Regions from separate parts of the Sphingomonas sp. 10B4 genome, predicted to be linked through region 2. Evidence: predicted binding sites of a transcription regulator. Region 2 holds the regulator's gene; each other region holds the start of a gene.
What was found. The regulator LexA, encoded in region 2, represses DNA repair genes until DNA is damaged. The targets are predictions, from matches to a motif close to GTTCCNCNCTTGTTCT.

Region 1 (7,634 bases), on a different contig from region 2:
CAGCGTCACCGGGACCCCTTGCGCGATCAGCATCTGCGCGACGGTCTGGCCGAAGCGCCCATAGCCGACGATCAGCGCGTTGGCGCCGTCCGCGGTCGGCCCGTCGCGCTCGCCGGCGATGATCGGCTCTTCGCGGATGCGCTGCGTGATCATCATCAGGAACGGCGTCGTCGCCATCGACAGCGTGACGATCGCGCCGAACAGGCTCGCCGCCTCGGGCGCGATCAGGAAGGCGTGCTGCGCCTGCGCGAACAGCACGAAGCCGAACTCGCCGCCCTGGCTCAGCAACAGCCCGAGCGCGAGCGCCGCGCGCCACTTCATCTTGAACAGCATGCCGATGCCGAAGATGATCAGCGCCTTGGTAGCAATCAGCGCCAGCGCCATGCCGATGACGAAGAACGGCCGCTCGGCGATCGCATGCAGGTCGAGCATCATCCCGACCGCGAGGAAGAACAGCCCGAGCAGGATCGAGCGGAACGGCTCGACATCTGCTTCCAGTTCATGCCGATACGGGCTGTCGGCGAGCATCACGCCCGCGACGAACGCGCCGAGCGCGGTCGACAGGCCGAGCGATTCCATGATCGCCGCCGCGCCGATCACAGTGAACAAAGCGGCAAACACGAACATCTCGCGCTCGCCCATATTGCCGATGATTCGGAACAGCGGCCGCAGCAGGAAGCGTCCGGCAGCGACCAGCCCCGCCACCGCACCGACGGTGTAGAGGAACAGCAGCCATCCCGGCGGACCACCGGCATCGGCGGGATTGCGCGACAAGACCGTGACGAGCGTGATCAAGGGCACGATCGACAGATCCTGGAACAGCAGGATCGAGAAGGCGCGCTCCCCGAACGGGGTGCGCAGCCGCCCCGCCGATTGCAGCATCGGCAAAACCTGCGCGGTCGAAGACAGCGCGAGCGGCAGGCCGAGCACGAGCGCCGCGGCCCAGGAGAAATGCTGCGGCGATCCGCCGAGCCGCGTCGAAAGCCAGACCACGCCCGTCACCGCGAGTCCGCACAGCACGACCTGCATCAGGCCAAGCCCGAAGATTTCCTTCTTGAGCGCCCACAGCCGCGTCGGGTTGAGCTCGAGCCCGACGATGAACAGCAGCAAGATGATGCCGAGCTCGGCGATGCCCATCTTCGATTCGGCATTGCCGACCAGATGCAGCACTTGCGGCCCGACCACCGCGCCCGCGACGAGATAGCCGAGCGTCGCACCGAGCCCGAAGCGGCGGAAGATCAGGACGAAGACGAGCGCGAAGCCGCCGAGGATGACGCCATCGAGCAGCAGCGATTCGCTCATGCCGGTGCCTTGCCGGCAGCGGCTTGCGCCGCCTCGGCCGCCGCCTCGAAGGCCAGCCGGATCGAGGCATGGCGCGCGCTGTGCGGCAGCGCGGGCGCGAACAGCTCGAGCCCCGTCCAGCTCGGCGGCGGCCCCTCGCTCGCCAGCCAGGCAGCCAGCGCATCGCGCGCTGCGACGAGTTCGGCGGGGGTCTTGCCGATCACCTCGGCCCCCATCAGCGACGCCGATGCCTGGCCCAGCGCACAGGCGCGCACCAGCATCCCGAGCTCGGCGACCCGCCCGTCGCGATCCATGTTGACGTCGACCGTCACGCGGCTGCCGCACACCGGCGAGCGCTTCTCCGACGAGCCCATCGGATCGGGCAAACGCTGATGGTGCGGAATCGTCGTCGAGAGGCGAAGGATCTCGGTGGTGTAGAGCGGCGCGGTCATGCCGCCTATGTAGGCGGGCTCGCCGCGCGCGTCACCCCGCCGCGGTCAGTCGGCGGCGTTGTCGGGCTCGGCGGCGCGCGGCGTCCGCACATGGGCCGGGCCGAACACCGGCTCGCCACGGCGGCGGCGATCGACGAAGTCGGCGATGCTCGCGCTGGTCGTGTTGAGCAGGGGATAGACCTTGGCCTGGGTCAGCCATTCGGGCCGGTGCGTCGGGCCGCCGCTCATCGTATCGGTCATCAGCACGACGAGCAGGAAGGCGAGGCTCGCCAGGATCAGCCCCTTCAGCGCGCCGAAGCCGAAGCCGAGCGCGCGGTCGACCGGCCCGAGGATCGAATCGCGCGTGCGCGCGCCGATCGCATTGGCGACCATCCGCCCGCCGAAATAGGTCACGCCTCCAAGGATCGCGAAGGCGAGCACAGCAGCGCCCGTGGTGGTCCCGACCATGCCGGTCAGCGCATGCGTCAGCGGCACGTGGAACAGCTTTACCGCGAACACGATCGCCACCCAGGCGAACAGCGAGAGCACTTCGGTGACGAACCCGCGCACCAGCCCGAGCGTGGCGGATCCGCCGATGGTCAGCAGGACAAGGATATCGAGCGCGGTAAGATGCATCCCCGCGCCTTATCGCCGAGCGATGGGTTAAGTCGAGGGGCTGCTATCGTCCAAGCATATGCTCGACGAAACTCCCGAGCGTGCGGAAGCCGGTCAGCTTCAACCCGCTCTTGTCGTCTTGCACCGCCGCGGGCAGCAACGCTCGCTCGAAACCGAGCTTGCCCGCTTCCTTCAGCCGCAGCGCGCCGTGCGCCACCGGCCGCACCTCGCCCGACAGCGCAAGCTCGCCAAACACCACCGCGTCGGCGGGCACCGGCCGCTCGGACAGCGCCGAGATCAACGCCGCCGCCACCGCGAGATCGGCCGCCGGATCCTGCACGCGGTAGCCGCCGGCAATGTTGAGATAGACTTCGCTCGACGAGAAACTCAGCCCACACCGCGCCTCGAGCACCGCGAGCACCATCGCGAGCCGCCCGCTGTCCCAGCCGACCACCGCGCGCCGCGGCGTCGCCCCACTTGCGAGGCGTACGACGAGCGCCTGGATCTCGACCAGCACCGGCCGCGTGCCCTCGAGCGCGGGGAACACCGTCGTCCCCGTCATCCCCTCGTCGCGCTGCGTAAGGAACAACGCCGAGGGATTTCCGACCTCGGACAAGCCTTCCGAGACCATCGCGAACACGCCGATCTCGTCGGTCCCGCCAAAGCGGTTCTTGATCGCGCGCAGGATGCGATATTGGTGGCTGCGCTCGCCCTCGAAGCTCAGCACGGTGTCGACCATATGTTCGAGCACGCGCGGCCCCGCGATCGACCCGTCCTTGGTGACATGGCCGACCAGCACCACTGCCGTCCCGCGCTCCTTGGCGAAGCGGATCAGCTCCTGTGCCGACGCCCGTACCTGGCTGACGGTGCCCGGCGCGCCTTCGATCAAGTCGCTGTGCATCGTCTGGATCGAATCGATCACGAGCAAGGCGGGTGGCTGCCCCTGCCCCAGCGTCGTCAGGATATCGCGCGTCGAACTCGCCGCCGCGAGCTGAACCGGCGCATGCCCCAGTCCGAGACGCCGCGCGCGCAGGCGGACCTGATCGGCAGCTTCCTCGCCCGAGACGTACGCAACGCTCAGGCCCGCGAGCGCCATCTTCGCCGCCGCCTGCAGCAGCAGCGTCGACTTGCCGATCCCGGGATCGCCGCCGATCAGCGTCGCCGATCCCTCGACAAAGCCACCGCCCAGTGCGCGGTCGAGCTCGGCGATTCCCGACGTCATCCGTTCGGGCAGCTCGATCTCGGCATCGAGCCCGACCAGCGTCATCGTCCGCCCGCCCGACTGGAGGTTATGCTTGGCCTGGAACGGCGTCACGGTGCCGCCGCCTGCTTCCTCGACCAGCGTGTTCCATTCGGCGCAGTCGGCGCACTGCCCCTGCCAGCGGTGCGACACCGATCCACAGGCCTGGCAGACATAGCGTTTTTGAGGTTTGGCCATGGGACGAGCATAGCGAGCGGAGAACGAGAGGGGAACAGATTTTCCGACGCTGTACCTTTATGCGCTTTCAAAATGTCGTAGCGCGAGATCTTAACCGTTCTTTCGCGCTTTGCGCAGAAACCGGAGGTTCCAGGTCTGGAGCGTAAGCATGCAGCGTCTTATCTATATAAGCAGCACCCGATCCCCGCTCACGACGGTGGAACTCGATGCTATCCTGATCGCATCACGCCGTAACAATGCCGCCGTCGGCGTGACCGGCCTGCTCGTCGCGGGTGGACGCCGCTTCCTCCAGGCGCTCGAAGGCCCGGAAGCTGCCGTCGAGACGGTCTTCAACAGGATCAAGGCCGATCCGCGCCACCACGCCGTCGTCATCCTCTCGCGCACGACGATCGATACGCCGACCTTTGGCCAATGGGCGATGGGCTTCAACCGCGGCGGCACGGGAGGCGGCGATGCAATAACGCTCCCCGAAACCGTCGCCACGCTGGTCGAGCCGATCACCGACCCGACCGTGCGCGGCTATTTCGAAGGCTTTGCGCAAGTCCACGCCGCCGCGTGAGCGCTACGCGCGCGCCGGGATGGTGAGCCCGCGCTGCACCGCCGGCCGCGCGAGCCCACGCGCGAGCCACGCCTTGACGTTGGCAAAGTCGTCGAACCCGACAAGCTCGCCCGCGCCGTAAAAGTCGACAACCGCGTTCACCCAACCCAGCATCGCGATATCGGCGATCGTATAGTCCTCGCCAACAAACCAGCGCTTGTCGGCGAGCGCGACATCCATCACGCCGAGCAAGCGCCTGACCTCGGCGACATAGCGGTCGCGCGGACGCTTGTCCTCGAAGTCCTTGCCGGCGAACTTCACGAAGAAGCCCATCTGGCCGAACATCGGGCCGACGCCGCCCATCTGGAACATCACCCACTGGATCGCCTGAAGCCGCGCGACCGGGTCGCTCGGCAGGAACCGGCCGGTCTTCTCGGCAAGGTAAAGCAGAATCGCACCCGATTCGAACAAAGCCAGCGGCGCACCGCCCGGGCCGTCGGGATCGAGGATCGCGGGGATCTTGCCATTGGGGTTGAGCGATTCGAATTCGGGGGTCTTCTGGTCGTCCTTCGCAAAATCGACCAGATGCGGCTCGTACGCCAGCCCGGTTTCCTCGAGCATGATCGAGACCTTGACGCCATTCGGGGTCGGCAACGAATAGAGCTGCAACCGCTCGGGATGCTGTGCCGGCCAGCGCTTGGTGATCGGGAAAGCGGAAAGATCGGGCATTGCGAACTCCTTTGGCGCGCCACGATGGCGTGCAGGAGATAGTCACGCGCCCCGCGCTTCGCTATGGCGCCATCCGATGCAAGCTTCCGATCTCCGTGTCGCGCTCTTCAGCGGCAACTATAACTATACCCGCGATGGTGCGAACCAGACGCTCAATTTGCTCGTCGGCCATTTGCTGAGCCGCGGCGTCAAGGTGCGCGTCTATGCCCCCACCAGCCGCACGCCAGCCTTTCCGCCGACCGGCGACCTTGTCAGCGCACCCTCGATCAAGATCCCGCTGCGCGGCGAATACAAGCTGACGCGCGGCATGGGCAATCGCGTGCGGCGCGATCTCGCGGCGTTCGCGCCGAACCTGATCCACCTCTCGGCGCCCGACTGGCTCGGCCACAAGGCGCTCGCTTATGCCGAGAAGCACGACATCGCGTGCGTCGCTTCGTACCATACGCGCTTCGAGACCTATATGAGCTATTACGGGCTCGGGTTTCTGGTGCCGATGATGATCCGCGCGCAAAAGCGCTTCTACAGCCGCGTCGACGAAGTGCTCGCGCCGAGCCAGATGATGGGCGAGATCCTGCACGATTGGGGCGTGCCGACGCCGGTCACGCGCTGGTCGCGCGGCGTCAATCCCGAACGCTTCAACCCCGCGCGGCGCGATCTCGCGTGGCGCCGCAGCCTCGGCATCGCCGATGACGAGATCGCGGTCGGGTTCCTCGGCCGGCTGGTCAAGGAAAAGGGCCTCGATGTGTTCGCGCAGGCGCTGCGCGCGCTCGACCAGCGCGGCGTCAAGCATCGCACCTTCGTCGTCGGCGAAGGCCCCGCGCGCGACTGGTTCGCGCAGCAAGCGCCCAATGCAGTGTTCGCGGGGTATCTGACCGGCGACGATCTCGGGCGTGCTGTCGCGTCGATGGATGTGTTCTTCAACCCGAGCCTCACCGAAACCTTCGGCAACGTCACGCTCGAGGCGATGGCAGCGGGCGTCCCCGTGGTCGCGGCGCGCGCGTCGGGTGCGGTCGGGCTGATCGCCGATGGCGTGACCGGGCTGATCGTCCCGCCGACCGATATCGAGGGCTATGCCGATGCGCTCCAGCGCCTCTGCGAGGACGACACGTTCCGCCACAGCGCAGGCGCTGCAGGCCACGCCGCGGCAGCGGCCTATCAATGGGAGCGGATCAACCAGGTCGTGCTCGACACCTATCTCAAGGTACTCGAGCGCCGCGCTTCCGGGCACCCGACCGGCGCCGCGCACGCCGCGTAAAGCGGTCGATGCCCGCGACCCGGCATCCCCTGTGGGAAGCGCGGATCGCGGGTCAGCCACACGGCGGACAGGTCTTATCGCCAGTCATAACTCAGCGGCGCCTCGCGAAACGCGAAGCGATCGACATGGCGCGCGACGGCGCCCTTCAGGCCCTCGAGCTGCTCGACCGACGTCGCGTCGATCCGCACCTCAAGCACATCGGGATGCGCATCGAACGTCACCGTCGCATCACCGGGATGCGCGGCGCCGCGCGCATCCTTGGGGAAGACGATCGTCCCATGTTCGGGGGTGAACACCACCGCCAGAGTGTGCTCCCAATGCTTGCACGTCTGCTGGAGGTATTTGCTCGCCGAGGCGGTCGGCACGCGGGCGGTTGCGGTATAGGCCATCACAGCCGCTCGATCTTCTGCGCGGCGTCGTCGATCAGCGCGACGATCTGGTGGAGCGTTTCCTGCTCGACCTGCTCGTGGCGCAGCTTGTGCACCAGCACCTCGCGCAGATTGCCCATCGCGCGGCGCACCGCCGAACTCTCGGTCCGCGCCCGCTCGGCACCGACCTCGGCGAGCCGCGCGAACAGCGCCTCGACCAATTCGCCATTTTCGGCGAGCAGCGCCGTCCCGCCCTCGGTGGTCGCAAAGAGCTTTTTCGCCCCCTCGGCCTGCCGCGCTTCGATCAGCTCCATTTCGTCGAGCAGCGTCAGCGTCGGATAGACCACCCCCGGGCTCGGCGCGTAGGCGCCACCGGTGAGATCCTCGATCGAGCGGATCAGGTCATAGCCGTGGCGCGGCTCGTCGGCGATCAGCTTGAGCAGGACGAGCCGCAGTTCGCCACCGTCGAACATCCGCCGGCCGCGCGGGCCACCGCGCATGCCCATACGGCCGTGCCCGGCTTGGCAGCCGTGGCTGCCGCGTTCTGAAAATCCAAACATAGCGTTCCTTCTGTATAACACGATGGCACTAAGATATATCTTAATGCGCTCTTCGCAAGGTCTGCCGCGCACTTTTTTGAGGCCCTGCTCGCGCCTCGCCCACGAGAGCCAGCCCAGGCCCCATCCGCCACGGGTGGTTAGCGCCCGTCGGAACGCCTATCTTGCTTGGATGCCCGATCTTTTCGCCGCCTTCGATCCGCCCGCCGCCGAGGCTGTCAGCGCCACTGCCCCGCTCGCCGATCGCCTCCGCCCGACCACGCTCGCCGAGGTCGTCGGGCAGGAGCACATCACCGGCCCCGAGGGCGCGATCGGGCGGATGGTCGCCGCGGGGCGGCTGTCGTCGATGATCCTGTGGGGCCCGCCCGGCACCGGCAAGACGACGATCGCACGGCTGCTCGCCGATGCCGTCGGCCTGCGCT
Region 2 (7,634 bases):
CCTTTTCGACGACGGGGTTCACGACATACTCTTCGGCCGGAACGCCGAAGGTCATCTGCAGGAAGTTGCCGGTGTAGCTGAGGTTGTTCTTCGGCGACATGAACGGCTGGCCGATCGAATACTTATACGCCATCGCGGCGATCGTCGGCATCTTGGCGATCAGGCGATGGCTCGCGATCATGCGCTGCTGCGGATCGGTGATGTCGGCCGAATCCTGATAGAAGGCCGAGAGCGCGCCGACGACGCCGCACATGATCGCCATCGGATGCGCGTCACGACGGAAGCCGCGATAGAAGGTCGCGAGCTGCTCGTGCAACATCGTGTGGCGGCTGATCGTGTAGCTGAACTTGTCGAGCTCGTCCTTGGTCGGCAGCTCGCCGTTCAGGAGGAGATGGCAGACCTCCATGAAGGTCGACTTCTCGGCGAGCTGGCCGATCGGATAGCCGCGGTGGAGCAGCACGCCCTCGTCTCCATCGATGTAAGTGATCGCCGAGTCGCACGATGCGGTCGACGTGAAGCCCGGGTCGTAGGTGAACATGCCCGTTTGCGCATAGAGCTTGCGGATATCGATCACATCGGGACCGACGCTGCCCGACAGGACCTTGAGATCGAGGTCCTTGCCTGCGGCGTTCAGCTTGACGGAGTCAGTCATCGTGGTCCTTTCGAAATCTTAAGCGGCCATCTGGTCGGCGATACGCCCCAGGCTCTCGTCGCGCCCGAGCAGATCGAGCACGTCGAAGATTCCGGGCGAGGTCTTGCGTCCGGTCAGTGCGGCGCGCAGCGGCTGCGCGACTTGACCCAACTTGACCCCTGCATCCTCGGCGACCTGCCGGACCGCAGCTTCGAGCGTCTCCGTATCCCAGCTTTCGGTCGCGTCAAGCGCGACGTGCAGTCGGGCGAGTAAAGCGCGTGCATCTGGGCTTAACAGCGCGGTCGCTTCGGCGTGCATTTCCACCGGTCGAACGTGGAAAAGGAACGCCGTTCCCGCGGCTAGCTCGTTGAGGTTGGCGGCGCGCGGCTTGAGCGATGCCATACTGCGACGAAGTATGTCTGCCTGAGCGTCCGTCGGTTCGAAGCCGAGCTGCGGCGTAATGAGCGCGGCAAGGCGCGCATCATCCGCCTGGCGGATATATTGACCGTTAAGGTTCTCGAGCTTCTTGAGATCGAACCGCGATGGTGATTTGCCGACGCCGTCAAGATCGAACCATTCGATTGCCTGGTCGCGGCTGATGAGTTCGTCATCGCCATGCCCCCAGCCGAGACGCAGCAGATAGTTATCGAGCGCCTCGGGCAGCACGCCCAGTTCATCGCGATAATATTCGACGCCGACCGCGCCGTGGCGTTTCGATAGCTTGGCGCCGTCCGAGCCGTGGATCAGCGGGATGTGCGCATAGACCGGATCGGGCCAGCCACCCTCGATCGCGTGCATCGCGCGGATGATCGGTAATTGGCGGAAAGCGTTGTTGAGATGATCGTCGCCGCGAATCACGTGCGTCACGCCCATGTCGTGATCGTCGACCACCACCGCGAGCATATAGGTCGGCGTGCCGTCCGAGCGGAGCAGGACGAGATCGTCGAGCTCGGCATTCTGCACCGTGACCGATCCCTGGACCTTGTCCTCGATCGTCGTCGCGCCATCGAGCGGGGCCTTCAGCCGGACGACGAACGGGCGCGTCTCGGCGCTGGTGTCGGCGTCGCGATACGGGCTGCGCACGCGCAGCGGCTTCTTCGCGGCATCGGCCTCGGCGCGCATCGCGGCGAGTTCGTCCTGCGTCAGATAGCAGCGATAGGCATGGCCATGCTCAACCATCGTGTGCGCGACCTGCGCATGGCGGTCGGCGCGCTGCGATTGATAGACTTCGGTGCCGTCCCAATCGAGCTCGAGCCAGCGCAGCGAGGTGACGATCGCGTCGATCGCCGGCTGGGTCGAGCGCGCGCGATCGGTGTCCTCGATCCGCAGCAGGAACTCGCCGCCGTGATGCCGCGCGTACAGCCAGTTGAACAAGGCGGTGCGCGCCCCGCCAATGTGCAGAAATCCGGTCGGCGACGGCGCGAACCGCGTGACGACCTTGGTGTCGGATGCGCCGGCGGCGGGGGCCGCGGCGGGGTCAGATATTGCGCTCAATCGCGCATGCTCCCAGACTAGAGATTGGATGGCCGGATCAGCCTTGAGCGCCTCTAGCACGCACCTTCCTGCGCTTCAAATCGGCGTGCCGCGGGGGTGGTTCGGCGTCGGCAATCGACTCGAAAGCTGGCTCGAGGCCGAGCGCGATCAATTGCCGCTGTGGTTGCCGGTGGCGCTCGGCGCGGGGATCGCGCTGTGGTTCGTGCTGCCCGATCCGGCGGCATGGGAAGCGGCTGGTCTGGTGGCGCTCGCGGTGGCGCTCGCCGGGGTCGCGCTGGCGCTGCATGGGCGTGCGGCGCGGGTCGTCGCAGTTGGCGGGTTTGCGGTTGCGATCGGGCTTGGGCTGATCTGGTGGCGCGCCGAGCGCGTGGCGCACGTGGTGCTCGCAGAACCGACGATCGCAACCTTCACCGCACGAGTCGAGCGGGTCGAGCCGCTTGCGGCGCGCGACGTGGTGCGGTTGCGGCTGGCCCCGCTGCACGTGCTCGCGGTGCCCGCGACGCGCGGGCCGGTTCGGCCGTTGCCGACGTTGCCAGCGCATATTCGCGTCAATCTCGTCGATGCCGACGTTCCCGTGGGGCTGGTGCCGGGGGCGACGCTGCGGCTCTCGGCGCGGCTGATGCCGCCGCCGCCGCCAGGCGTTCCCGGCGCATACGACTATGCGCGGACCGCCTGGTTCGACGGGATCGGCGCGACCGGGCGTGGCTTTGCGCCCATCACGATTCTCGCTGGCGGTGGGACAGGCGGCGTCGGCCTGCGGCAGCGGCTGTCGCAGCATATCCAGGCGAGCGCTGGCGGGGGCGGGGTGGGGGGCATCGCCGCATCGCTCGCGACGGGGGATCAGGGCGGGATCCCGCTCGCCGACAATGAGGCGATGCGCCGATCCGGGCTCGCGCATTTGCTGTCGGTGAGCGGTCTGCATAGCACCGCGGCGGTCGGCGCGGTGATGCTGCTGGTCGCGCGCTTGCTCGCGCTCAGCCCGTGGATCGCGCTGAAGACGCGCGTTCCGTTGATCGCGGCGGGCGCGGGGGCGCTCGCGGCGATCGGCTACACGCTGCTGACCGGGGCCGAGGTGCCGACGATCCGCTCGTGCGTCGCGGCGTTGCTCGTGCTGGTCGCTTTGGCGCTGGGCCGGCAGGCGCTGACGCTGCGGCTGGTCGCGGCGGGGGCGATCGTGGTGCTGTTGCTGTACCCCGAGGCGCTCGCCGGGCCGAGTTTTCAGTTGTCATTCGCTGCGGTCGCGGCGATCGTCTCGCTCAACGAACATCCGCAGTTGCGCTTGTGGTTCGGGCCGCGCGAGCAGACGCGACTGGCGCGGATCGCGCGTGAACTGGCGTCGCTGCTGCTGACCGGGATCGTCGTCGAGCTCGCTTTGCTGCCGATCGCGCTGTTCCACTTCCACAAAGCCGGGATCTACTGCGCGGTCGCCAATATCGTCGCGATCCCGCTGACGACGTTCGTGACGATGCCGTGCGAGGCGCTGGCGTTGCTGTTCGATACGGTGGGGGCGGGGCTGCCGTTCTGGTGGCTGACGGCGCGCTCGCTCGATCTGCTGTTGTGGATTGCGCACATGACCGCGGCGGTGCCGGGCTCGGTCGCGCCGCTGCCGGCGATGCCCGGCGCCGCTTACGCGCTGATGGTGGTGGGCGGATTGTGGATCGGCCTGTGGCGCACGCGCTGGCGGCGGCTGGGGGCGCTGCCGCTTGCGATCGGCTTGGCATGGGCGCTGCTGACCCCGGCGCCCGATCTGATCGTCACCGGAGACGGTCGGCATGTCGCGATCCGCACCTCGGCGGGCGACGTCGCTTTGCTGCGCGACCGGACCGGGGACTACACCGCCGACATGCTCGCCGAGAATGGCGGGATCGCTGCGCTCCCGGTATTGATGTCCGAGCAGCACGAGGCGCGCTGCAGCCGCGACCTCTGCCTGATGACGCGGACCGTCGCGCGACGGCAGTGGCGCATCCTGGCGACGCGCAGCGCGTATCATGTCCCGACGCTCGACCTCGTCGCGGCGTGTGCCGGCGCCGACATCGTGATCAGCGAGCGGCGCTTGCCGCGCCGTTGCGTGCCGCAGTGGCTGCGGCTCGACCGCGAGACGCTGGCGCAAACCGGCGGCGTTGCGATCGCTCTGGCATCGCATTCGGTGCGGACCGTTCGCCATCCGGGCGACCGGCATCCGTGGATCGCTGCGCCGGAGGGCGACGCTGATCGGCGGCGGTGGGGTGGCCGGATGCGTTGGCGCGCTCGATTGTCGGGGAGGGCTGGGGCAGCAGTAACGGACGGGAAACGATAGGGCGGGGTGGCCTTGCGGCTTTCCCCCAAATACCGGAAGATCCTCGGGACGTTCCCGCATCTCGGAGCCTGCACGCCGTGGCTGACCAACCGATCAAAGGGCCCGCATCGTACTTTCCATCGATCGAGAAGACCTATGGCCGTCCGATCGCAGAGTGGCAGGCGTTGGTGCGCGTGCGTTTGCCGGCAAAACACATGGCGCTCGTCACCATGCTGAAGACGGAGCATGGCATGGGCCACGGCCATGCCAACGCGATCGTCGCGCACACCCTTGCCGAGCACAAAGACTGAGCCGCTCGATCGCTCGCCGCGCGACCCTCAAGCGCGACGGTCGATCACGCCGACCGTGGCTCAGTCGTACCGGCGCAACAGCCCGGCGAGCTTGCCCTGCACGCGCACTTGGGCGGGGGCATAACGCTGCGGATCGTAGGCGCGGTTGGCCGGATCGAGCCGCACCATCGCACCTTCGCGACGGAAGAATTTGAGCGTCGCCTCGCTCTCTTCGATCAAAGCCACGACGATCTCGCCGTCGCGCGCGACATCCTGGCGCTTGATCAGCGCATAGTCGCCATCGAGGATGCCCGCCTCGACCATCGAATCGCCCGACACCTCGAGCGCATAATGCTCGCCATTGCCGAGCAACGCCGCGGGGACCGAGAGCATCGACGCGCCCTCGAACGCCTCGATCGGGACGCCTGCCGCGATCCGGCCGTGCAGCGGGATTTCGATCACGTCGTTGGCAGGCTGTGGTGCTGCACGCGGAGCGGCGGCGGGGGCCGCCTTGGTGGGGGTCTTGATTCCACGCTCGGGCATCTTGAGCACTTCGAGCGCCCGCGCGCGGTTGGGCAGGCGGCGGATGAACTGGCGTTCCTCGAGCGCGCTGATCAAGCGATGGACGCCCGACTTCGACTTGAGGTCGAGCGCTTCCTTCATTTCCTCGAAGGACGGCGATACCCCGGTCTCGTCGAGCCGGTCGTTGATGAAGCAGATCAGCTCATGCTGCTTGCGGGTAAGCATCGCGCGGCCCTTTCGTCGGAACAGACGACGAACCTATACGGAACGAAAAATCGCCCGTCAAGCGATGCTGTCACCGTCCGGCGCAGGTATCCTGCGAGTCGCTGGTCGCACTCCCCGCGATGCCGCGGAGCAGTTCGATGCATGCGTCATGGTGAATGTTCGTGCCTTGCAGCCCCACGGGAAACGCGCTGGCGAGCGCGAGCCCGACATTATGGAAGGGTTCGCCGATCCGGCGATCGACGCGCCGCGGCGGCGGGGTGCCGTAATCGGGCGTCGGGGCGGGCGGCGGGGTGCCGATCGCGCTGACCGGGAGCGCGAGCGCGGCGATATGGCCTGCCGAAATCAGCGTCTGGAAGTGCGTGCGCACCGCTTCGGTTGCGTTCACGAGCAGCGGCCCGATCTGGGGGTCATCCGCGTCATCCGCGTCGCCGGCGCGGGGTGCGCCATGGTCCAGCCGCCGAATTCGTGGGGGCGAATATGGCGGTGCTGGAGGACGATCGGCGCATGATGACGCGGGGCGGCGAGGATGCGGGCGAACGTCGCCATGACGCTCACGCGCGAACGCTCGAGCACTTGCAGCAAGCTGCGACCATCCGACCATCGCAGCCCAGTGATCCTGTCGTGCGCGGTATTATGCCGCGATTGTTCGCGGATGGTGGCGAGGTCGGCCGTGACGCTCGAAAGGGTGTTCCCGCTGACATAAAGGATTCGCCGCATGCCCTTGTGTCCTTCTCGTGAGGGCCGGGGCTAGGGGGGTGTCGGCAGCCTGTCGTTGCGGTGGATCGTGTATTCGTATCGTATCCTGAATCAGGTGCGCACTGTCGCTGACGATCGCGCCGTGGTCGGCGTCGTGCAGGCCCCGGTGCAACTCGAAAGCCACAGCCAGCCGACAAAGAAGAGGTAGCGGCACACCTGTCATAATCGCGTCACAATCCCGACCTAGCCGCGCGGTCGGGGTCACACCGCACCACGCAGGAGCGCGGACGCGTCGCCGCGCAGGACAACAAGTCCGCTGCGGCGAACGGTGTGGGCAGCCTATTTCATCTATCGGGGGAACATCATGTCCAAGTCACACGCCGCCAAGGCGCTGCTTCTGCTCGGTACCGCGTTCGGCGCGATTGCCAGCATCGGTTCGGCCAGCGCCCAGGAAGCCGCTGCGCCCGTCGCCGCGGTCGAGGCCGCGCCAGAGAGCGATAGCCTCGGCGACATCGTCGTCACCGCGCAACGTCGCAGTGAGAACCTCCAGAAGGTGCCGGTTTCGGTCGGCGTGCTGTCGGGTGCCGATCTGCGCACCTACACCTCGGGCGGCAGCGACACGCTGCTCGAACTCGCCAACCGCGTCCCCGGGCTTTACGCCGAGACGACGACCGGCAAGATCTTCCCGCGCTTCTACATCCGCGGCCTCGGCAACATCGATTTCTATCTCGGCGCATCGCAGCCGGTGTCGATCATCCAGGACGAGGTCGTGCTCGAGCATGTCGTGCTCAAGTCGAACCCGGTCTATGACGTCAACCAGATCGAAGTGCTGCGCGGGCCGCAGGGCACGCTGTTCGGCCGCAACACCACCGCCGGCATCATCAAGTTCGACACCAACCGCCCGACCAACGAGTTCACCGGCCGCGCGACTGCGTCGTATGGCAGCTACAACACCGTCAGCGTCGACGCCGGCGTCGGCGGTCCGATCGTCAAGGACGTGCTGAGCTTCCGCGTGTCGGGCCTGTACCAGCGCCGCGATAACTGGATCGACAACACCTATACCGGCCCGAGCGACGACGGCACCGTCGGCGGCAAGGACAAGCTCGGCGGCTTCGAAGAGAAGGACATCCGCGTCCAGCTGATGCTGACCCCGCCCGAGACCGGCTTCACCGGCCTGGTCTCGGCGCATGCGCGTGATTATTCGGGCACGTCGACGATCTTCCATCGCGGCGCGATCCTGCGCGGCAGCAACGACGTCAGCGCGGCACCGCGCGCCAGCGTCGCGCTCGATGAGGGCGGCGGCAACCGTCAGGCGTACAAGACCTATGGCGGCTCGTTCAACGCGAAGAACGATTTCGGGGCGGTCACGCTGACCTCGATCACCGCGTACGAGACGACCAAGGGCTACAGCCGCGGCGACACCGATGGCGGTGCCGCAAGCGACTTCGCCGGCGGCAAATTCTATGGCGAGAGCCAGGGCCGCGTGCGCGATCTCGATCAG
Region 3 (7,634 bases), on a different contig from region 2:
GCCTCGCGCTCAAGGACATCCCCAGCGTTAACGCTTCGATCGAGGGCGATGAAATCGTCTATCACGATTATGCCGATATCTCGGTCGCGGTGTCGTCGCCCGGCGGGCTCGTCGTGCCGGTGGTGCGCGATGCCGATCAGATGTCGGTCGCGCAGGTCGAGAAGACGATCGGCGATTTCGGCAAGCGCGCCAAGGACGGCACGCTCAAGATGGACGAAATGAAGGGCGGTACCTTCACCATCTCGAACGGCGGCGTGTTCGGCTCGCTGATGTCGACCCCGATCATCAACCCGCCGCAGGCCGCCGTGCTCGGCCTGCACCGCATCGAGGACCGCGCGGTCGTCGTGAACGGCCAGATTGTGATCCGCCCGATGATGTACCTCGCTTTGAGCTACGATCACCGCCTGATCGACGGTCGCGAAGCGGTGACGTTCCTCGTCGCGCTCAAGAATGCGATCGAAGACCCGACGCGGATCCTGATCGACCTGTAATATCGGATCGCACCTACCCATATTCCGTTCGTGCCGAGCTTGTCGAAGCACTGTCCTTGTCTGTCGGACGGAAGAGAAGGCAGCCCCTCGGCAAGCTCGGGGCGAACGGAGTGACACATGGCTGACTACGATTACGACGTCCTCATCATCGGCTCGGGCCCCGGCGGGTACGTCGCGGCGATCCGCGCCGCCCAGCTGGGCCTGCGCACCGCCTGCGTCGAATCGCGCGAGACGTTAGGCGGCACTTGCCTCAACGTCGGCTGCATCCCGTCGAAGGCGCTGCTCCACGCGAGCGAGTATTTCGACGCCGCCGCCAACGGCACGATGGCCAAGCTCGGCATTAAGGTCACGCCCGAGCTCGACCTTCCGCAGATGCACGCGCAGCGGCGCGACGCGGTCAACCAGCTGACCGGCGGCATCGCTTTCCTGTTCAAGAAGAACAAGGTCACCTGGCTCAAGGGCCGCGGCGCGTTCGTCGATGCGCACACCGTCCAGGTCGGCGAGCAGACCGTCACCGCCAAGGACATCGTCATCGCGACGGGCTCGTCGGTCACCCCGCTGCCGGGCGTCACCGTCGACCAGAAGATCATCGTCGATTCGACCGGCGCGCTCGAGCTCGACAAGGTGCCCGAGCATATGGTCGTGATCGGCGGCGGCGTGATCGGGCTCGAGCTCGGCAGCGTGTGGCGCCGGCTCGGCGCACGTGTCACCTGCGTCGAATATCTCGACCAGATCCTCCCTGGCTTCGACGGCGATATCCGCAAGGAATCGAACAAGGTCTTCAAGAAGCAGGGCATCGAGTTCAAGCTCTCGACCAAGGTCACCGGCGTGACGGTCAACGGCGACAAGGCGACGCTCACCGTCGAGCCGTCGGCCGGCGGCCCAGCCGAGACGATCGAGGCGGATTGCGTGCTCGTGTCGATCGGCCGCCGTCCCAACACCGACGGCCTCGCGCTCGAGAACGCGGGTCTCTCGACCAACCCGCGCGGCCAGATCGACACCGACCACCGCTTCCAGACGAGCGTCCCCGGCGTATGGGCGATCGGCGACGTGATTCCGGGCCCGATGCTCGCGCACAAGGCCGAGGACGAAGGCATTGCGGTCGCCGAGAACATCGCGGGCCACACCGGCATCGTGAACCACGCGGTCATCCCGAGCGTCGTCTACACCTGGCCCGAGATCGCCGGCGTCGGCCTCACCGAGGAAGTCGCGCGCGAGCAGGCGACGAAGAACGGCGGCGAGATCAAGGTCGGCAAGTTCCCGATGGCGGGCAACAGCCGCGCCAAGACCAATCATGATCCCGACGGCTTCGTGAAGATCATCGCCGATGCCAAGTCCGACCGCGTGCTCGGCGTCTGGGCGATCGCGGTGCCCGCGGGCACGATGATCGCCGAGGCTGCGCTTGGCATGGAGATGGGCGCGACGAGCGAGGACATCGCCTACACCTGCCATGCGCATCCGACGCATAGCGAGGCGATGAAGGAAGCGGCGATGGCGGTGAGAGGGAAGGCGATACACGTCTGAGTCTGATCGCGCCAAGCCGTAGCAAAGCTACGGCGCGGCCCCGCCGCGATCAGACCGGCCGGCGGCGCCCGAAGCGCCGACCGACGGCGTGGCTTTGCCACGCCGCTGCCAACCAGGAAGCCAACCGGCCACACCCCCGTTCCCCGGCGAAGGCCGGGGCCCAATAGCAAGGGCGGAGGTAAGCGAGCGGTGTCGCGCGATCGTCGCCTCCAGCACGACTGGGCCCCGGCCTTCGCCGGGGAACGGCTCGGTTGCATCTGCTCGGTCGGCGCGCGCCCTTACGCCGTATCGCGCTGCGTAGCCCGCGCCCCAATCGTCAGCACCGCCGCCGCCCCCGCCGCGATCCACAGCGCGCCGGTCCCGTACGCCGCATAACACCGCGCGCCCGTGATCACCCCCGCGCCGAACCCCAGCCACAACCCAAGATAGCGCGCCCAGTCCCAGCGTGGTCCTTCGCCCATCAGCGCGGCGGCAAGCCCCTGGCCGATCCGCACCAGCGCGCCGGTCATGTACGTCAGCCCGATGCTGACCTCGCCATCGCGCGTGAACACGCCGTTCTCCGCCCCCATCGCGGTCGCCAGCAGCAGCAGCGGCACGATGACCGGATGATACGGCGCAAACAGCGCCGCGCCGCCGAGCAGCAGCGTGACCAGCGCCATCACCGCGACGCGCTGATGGTGCGGCCGCGAACGTCCGATGATCGCCGCCGCCACCACGCCGCTGACGAAGCTCAAAATCAACCCGGCCCCGATCCGCGCGTCGTTGCTCGCCCCGGTGGCGAGCGACACGCCGAGCCGCGTCGTATTGCCGCTCATGAACGAAGCGAAGAAGCCGCCCATGCTCGAATAGGCCAGCGCATCGACGAACCCCGCCAACCCGGTGAGGCACGCTGCAAAGAGGAGGGTGGAGCGCTGATACCGTCGCATCGCGCGACCATGCCCGATGCCCCGCGCCGATGCCAGCGTCGCGCTCGCTGCGCAGGTGGAACGATCCGCGCGCACGGCGGTTTTCCCGCGCGTACCATCACGGTACGTGTCCAACAGGGGTTACCGATGAAAAAGACGATGATCGCGGCGCTGGCGCTGGTCGCACTCCCGCTCGCCGCATGCGGCGGCAATGGCGACGGCAAGCTCGCCAAGCAAGTCGAGAAGGCTGCCGACAACCGCGCCGACGCGATGGAGGCCAACGCCAAGGACCTCGAGGAGCAGGCCAAGCAGGAGCGCAAGACCGGCGAAGACCGCGCCGACGCGATCCGCGCCGCCGATGTCAACGCAAGCGCGATGACGCCCGAACAGCGCGGCGAAGTCGTCGCCAACGAAGCGGCGGCCGTCCGCTGATCGCTGCGGCGCGCGACCCGGTGTCGCGCGCCGCATTCCCTCGCGCGCCTTGCGCGGGTAGAGCGCTGCGATGCCCTCGCAATTTCCCTGGCAATTCGGCTCCGCGCTGCCCTGGCTCGATCTGTTCGGGATCGCCGTGTTCGCGATTACCGGTGCGCTCGCCGCAATTCGCCATCGCCAGACGCTCGTCACCGCCACCTTTTTCGCGCTGATCACCGGGGTCGGCGGCGGATCAGTGCGCGACCTGCTGATCGGCGCGCCGGTGTTCTGGGTGCATGATCGCTTCGTCGCGGGGATCTGCCTCGCGGTCGCGGTGCTGGTCTGGACGACGCCCGAGCGCTGGTGGAAGGGCACTGCGCTCGACTGGCTCGATGCGGTGGGCTTGGCCGCCTATGCCGTGTTCGGCGCGGCGAAGGCGCTCGCATTCGGCATCCCGCCGGTGCCGGCGGCGCTGATGGGCGTGGTGACGGCGTGCATCGGCGGGGTGATCCGTGACGTGCTCGCGGGCGAGCCGTCGATCTTGATGCGGCCGGAATTGTATGTGACCGCGGCGGCGCTGGCGTCGGGGTCGTATGTCGTGCTGGTGAGCGCGGGCATCTCGCCAAGCCTCGCCGCGCCGATCGCCGCTGCGTGCGGTTTTGCCCTGCGGGCGGCGGCAATCCGCTGGCGGCTGGCGTTACCAGCTTATGGCAAGACCTGACGGATTTTCGAGGCGCCCGAGCGGCGCGCGCGGCGCCTAACGCTAATACGGCAGGCGCCAGACGATTTTGCGCATGGCGTGCCGCACCTGTGGTTTTCCATCGACCCCGAGCGGGGGCTGATACCGGCCGCGCTTGCTGATCGCGCTGCAGGACGCGTCGTCCAACGCTTTTGATCCGCTCGACTGGACGACCCGACAATCGCCGACCTTGCCGTCGGTCCGTATGGTCCAGACGATGGTCGAAGTACCCTGTATTCCAGCCCCCACGGCCGATGAGGGATAATCGTCATTTGTGATCCACTGTGCAGGCGATGCACTACCGTTCGCCAGCGACGGCAAATCGCGCTCTGCCGGGTCGATCCCCCACTGGTGAAGCAGATCGTCCTGGCATGCCTTTAGCGCACCCGCTGCCCCCGTCATCCCCGGTACGGCAAACGCTGTACGCGATCCATTCGCCAAGGTGACGGACAAGGATGATGAGCGCAGGAGCTCGGTTGCGACATCCCCCTCGGTCGTCAGGGTCGTAATGGTCTGGTTCTTCTCCTTGATCTCGTAAACCGAGATATCGCTGTCGATCGTCCGGCCCGACGGTTGAAGCGTGAGCGTGCCTTTCATCGGACGGTATCGCGTCGTCTTCGCGCCTGGCGTGACGGTTACGACTTCGAGGCCTGAAGCAAGCGGCGAAGGATTGATGCCGAGCGCCGTTCGCGCATTGCTTGGACCATAGTCGCGCGACAGGATGCACGCCGCATCGGCATATTCGACCGTCCATTTGCCGGTCGGCTGCAATGGCACGTCGGCGGGCGCGGGACCCCCGAGCGCGAGCAGCGCCGCAATCAGCATCGTCTTCATCGCTTGCCCCCAAACCTTGTCGTTGCGAGTTTAACGCCCCATCTCGCCCCTGCAACCGGTCGCTTGCGCCATCCGAACAAATCTGGAACAAACCGCTCCCATGCTGACTCATATTTCCGTGCGCGGCGCGCGCGAGCACAATCTCAAGGACGTCTCGGTCGATATCCCGCGCGATACGCTGACGGTCATCACCGGGCTGTCGGGCAGCGGCAAGTCGAGCCTCGCCTTCGACACGATCTACGCCGAGGGCCAACGGCGCTATGTAGAGTCGCTCAGCGCCTATGCGCGGCAGTTCCTCGAGCTGATGCAGAAGCCCGATGTCGATCACATCGAGGGCCTCAGCCCCGCGATCTCGATCGAGCAGAAGACGACCAGCCGCAACCCGCGCTCGACCGTGGCGACCGTCACCGAGATCTACGACTACATGCGCCTGCTGTGGGCGCGCGTCGGGATCCCGTATTCCCCCGCGACCGGCGAGCCGATCGCCGCGCAGACCGTCAGCCAGATGGTCGACCGCGTGATGGCGCTGCCCGAGGGCACGCGCCTCTATCTGCTCGCCCCCGTCGTGCGCGGCCGCAAGGGCGAGTATAAGAAGGAACTGCTCGAGTGGCAGAAGGCCGGCTTCACCCGCGTCCGCATTGACGGCGAGATATACGAGATCGACGAAGCCCCCGCGATCGACAAGAAGTACAAGCATGACCTCGAGGTCGTCGTCGACCGCCTCGTCATCGGCCCCGACATCGCGACGCGCCTGGCGGAAAGCTTCGAGGCCGCGCTGAAGCTCGCCGACGGGCTGGCCTATGTCGACCCCGCCGACCCGGTCGAGCCGCACACCCCCAAGAACGAAGTGCTCGGCGACAACGCGCCCCCCGGCCGCATCGTGTTCAGCGAAAAGTTCGCTTGCCCGGTCTCGGGCTTCACCATCGCCGAGATCGAGCCGCGGCTCTTCTCGTTTAACGCGCCGCAGGGTGCGTGCCCGGCGTGCGATGGCCTCGGCGAAAAGATGCTGTTCGACGAGGAGCTCGTCGTTCCCAACCATGCGCTCAGCATCAAGAAGGGCGCGGTCGTGCCCTGGGCCAAGTCCAACCCGCCGTCGCCGTATTACATGCAGGTGCTCGGCAGCCTCGCGCGCGAGTTCAAGTTCGAGCTCGACACGCCGTGGGAAGACTTGCCCGAAACCGCGCGCGACACGATCCTCTACGGCACCAAGGGCAAGGCGGTCACGCTGACCTTCATCGACGGCAAGAAGTCGTACGACGTCAAGAAGCCGTTCGAGGGCGTGATCGGCAACCTCAACCGCCGGATGCTCTCGACCGAGAGCGCGTGGATGCGCGAGGAACTGAGCAAGTACCAGTCGTCCGCCGCGTGCGAAGTCTGCAAGGGCGCGCGCCTCAAGCCCGAGGCGCTCGCGGTCAAGATCGGCATGCGCGACATCTCCAGCGTCACGCGCCTGTCGGTGGTCGACGCGCTCGCCTGGTTCGAGCAGGTCCCGAGCCAGCTCGGCGACCAGCAGAACGCGATCGCCGAGCGCATCCTCAAGGAGATCCTCGAGCGGATCGGCTTCCTCAACAATGTCGGGCTCGATTATCTCAACCTCGACCGCACCTCGGGCACGCTGTCGGGCGGCGAATCGCAGCGCATCCGCCTCGCGTCGCAGATCGGCAGCGGCCTGTCGGGCGTGCTCTACGTGCTCGACGAGCCCTCGATCGGCCTGCACCAGCGCGACAACGACATGCTGCTCAAGACGCTTCGCCGGCTGCGCGATCTCGGCAACACAGTGCTCGTCGTCGAGCATGACGAGGACGCGATCCGCACCGCCGACTATGTCATCGACATGGGGCCGGGCGCCGGCGTCCACGGCGGCCATATCGTCGCGCAAGGGACCTTCGAGGAAGTCCTCGCCAATGAGAACAGCATCACCGCCGATTATCTCTCAGGGAGGCGCGAAGTCGCCGTCCCCAAGACCCGGCGCAAAGGCAACGGCAAGAAGATCACCGTCCACAACGCCACCGCCAACAACCTCAAGGGCGTGACGGCGAGCCTCCCGCTCGGCACCTTCACCTGCATCACCGGCGTCTCGGGGTCGGGCAAGTCGAGCTTCACGATCGACACGCTGTTCGCCGCCGCCTCGCGCACGCTCAACGGCGCGCGCATCGTCCAGGGCAAGCACGACAAGATCACCGGCCTGCAATATCTCGACAAGGTCATCGACATCGACCAGTCGCCGATCGGCCGCACCCCGCGCTCGAACCCGGCGACCTATACCGGCAGCTTCACCCAGATCCGCGACTGGTTCGCCGGCCTCCCCGAAAGCCTCGCCCGCGGCTACAAGCCTGGGCGCTTCAGCTTCAACGTCAAGGGCGGCCGCTGCGAGGCGTGCCAGGGCGACGGGCTGCTCAAGATCGAGATGCACTTCCTCCCCGACGTCTATGTGACGTGCGACGTCTGCCACGGCGAGCGCTACAATCGCGAGACGCTCGAGGTGAAGTTCAAGGGCAAGAGCATCGCCGACGTGCTCGACATGACGGTCGAGGATGCGGTCGAATTCTTCAAGGCGGTCCCGCCGATCCGCGACAAGATGGCGATGCTGCAGGAAGTGGGCCTCGGCTACGTCAAGGTCGGCCAGCAGGCGACGACGCTGTCGGGCGGCGAGGCGCAGCGCGTCAAGCTCGCCAAAGAACTGTCGCGCCGCGCCACCGGGCAGACGCTGTATATTCTGGACGAGCCGAC

Region 1: the regulator LexA is predicted to act here: its motif matches at 3,786-3,801, upstream of radA (DNA repair protein RadA).
Region 3: the regulator LexA is predicted to act here: its motif matches at 4,978-4,993, upstream of uvrA (excinuclease ABC subunit UvrA).

What each region holds. Positions count from the first base shown of each region.
Region 1 is NZ_JASJVC010000012.1:21,720-29,353, reverse strand. Features, by position in the region: gene QN347_RS05745 (cation:proton antiporter) at 1-1,302, opposite strand, end outside; gene QN347_RS05740 (iron-sulfur cluster assembly scaffold protein) at 1,299-1,733, opposite strand; gene QN347_RS05735 (CvpA family protein) at 1,779-2,348, opposite strand; gene radA (DNA repair protein RadA) at 2,392-3,765, opposite strand; gene QN347_RS05725 (BLUF domain-containing protein) at 3,914-4,324, shown strand; gene QN347_RS05720 (glutathione binding-like protein) at 4,328-5,032, opposite strand; gene QN347_RS05715 (glycosyltransferase family 1 protein) at 5,109-6,287, shown strand; gene QN347_RS05710 (DUF2218 domain-containing protein) at 6,362-6,676, opposite strand; gene QN347_RS05705 (PadR family transcriptional regulator) at 6,676-7,215, opposite strand; gene QN347_RS05700 (replication-associated recombination protein A) at 7,385-7,634, shown strand, end outside.
Region 2 is NZ_JASJVC010000009.1:15,010-22,643, forward strand. Features, by position in the region: gene QN347_RS04425 (citrate synthase) at 1-652, opposite strand, end outside; gene gltX (glutamate--tRNA ligase) at 671-2,125, opposite strand; gene QN347_RS04435 (ComEC/Rec2 family competence protein) at 2,169-4,421, shown strand; gene QN347_RS04440 (DUF4287 domain-containing protein) at 4,499-4,711, shown strand; gene lexA (transcriptional repressor LexA) at 4,772-5,437, opposite strand; gene QN347_RS04450 (hypothetical protein) at 5,508-5,822, opposite strand; gene QN347_RS04455 (BLUF domain-containing protein) at 5,819-6,154, opposite strand; gene QN347_RS04460 (TonB-dependent receptor) at 6,498-7,634, shown strand, end outside.
Region 3 is NZ_JASJVC010000052.1:573-8,206, reverse strand. Features, by position in the region: gene odhB (2-oxoglutarate dehydrogenase complex dihydrolipoyllysine-residue succinyltransferase) at 1-491, shown strand, start outside; gene lpdA (dihydrolipoyl dehydrogenase) at 609-2,015, shown strand; gene QN347_RS14105 (YoaK family protein) at 2,294-2,941, opposite strand; gene QN347_RS14100 (hypothetical protein) at 3,068-3,352, shown strand; gene QN347_RS14095 (trimeric intracellular cation channel family protein) at 3,423-4,052, shown strand; gene QN347_RS14090 (energy transducer TonB) at 4,095-4,904, opposite strand; gene uvrA (excinuclease ABC subunit UvrA) at 5,005-7,634, shown strand, end outside.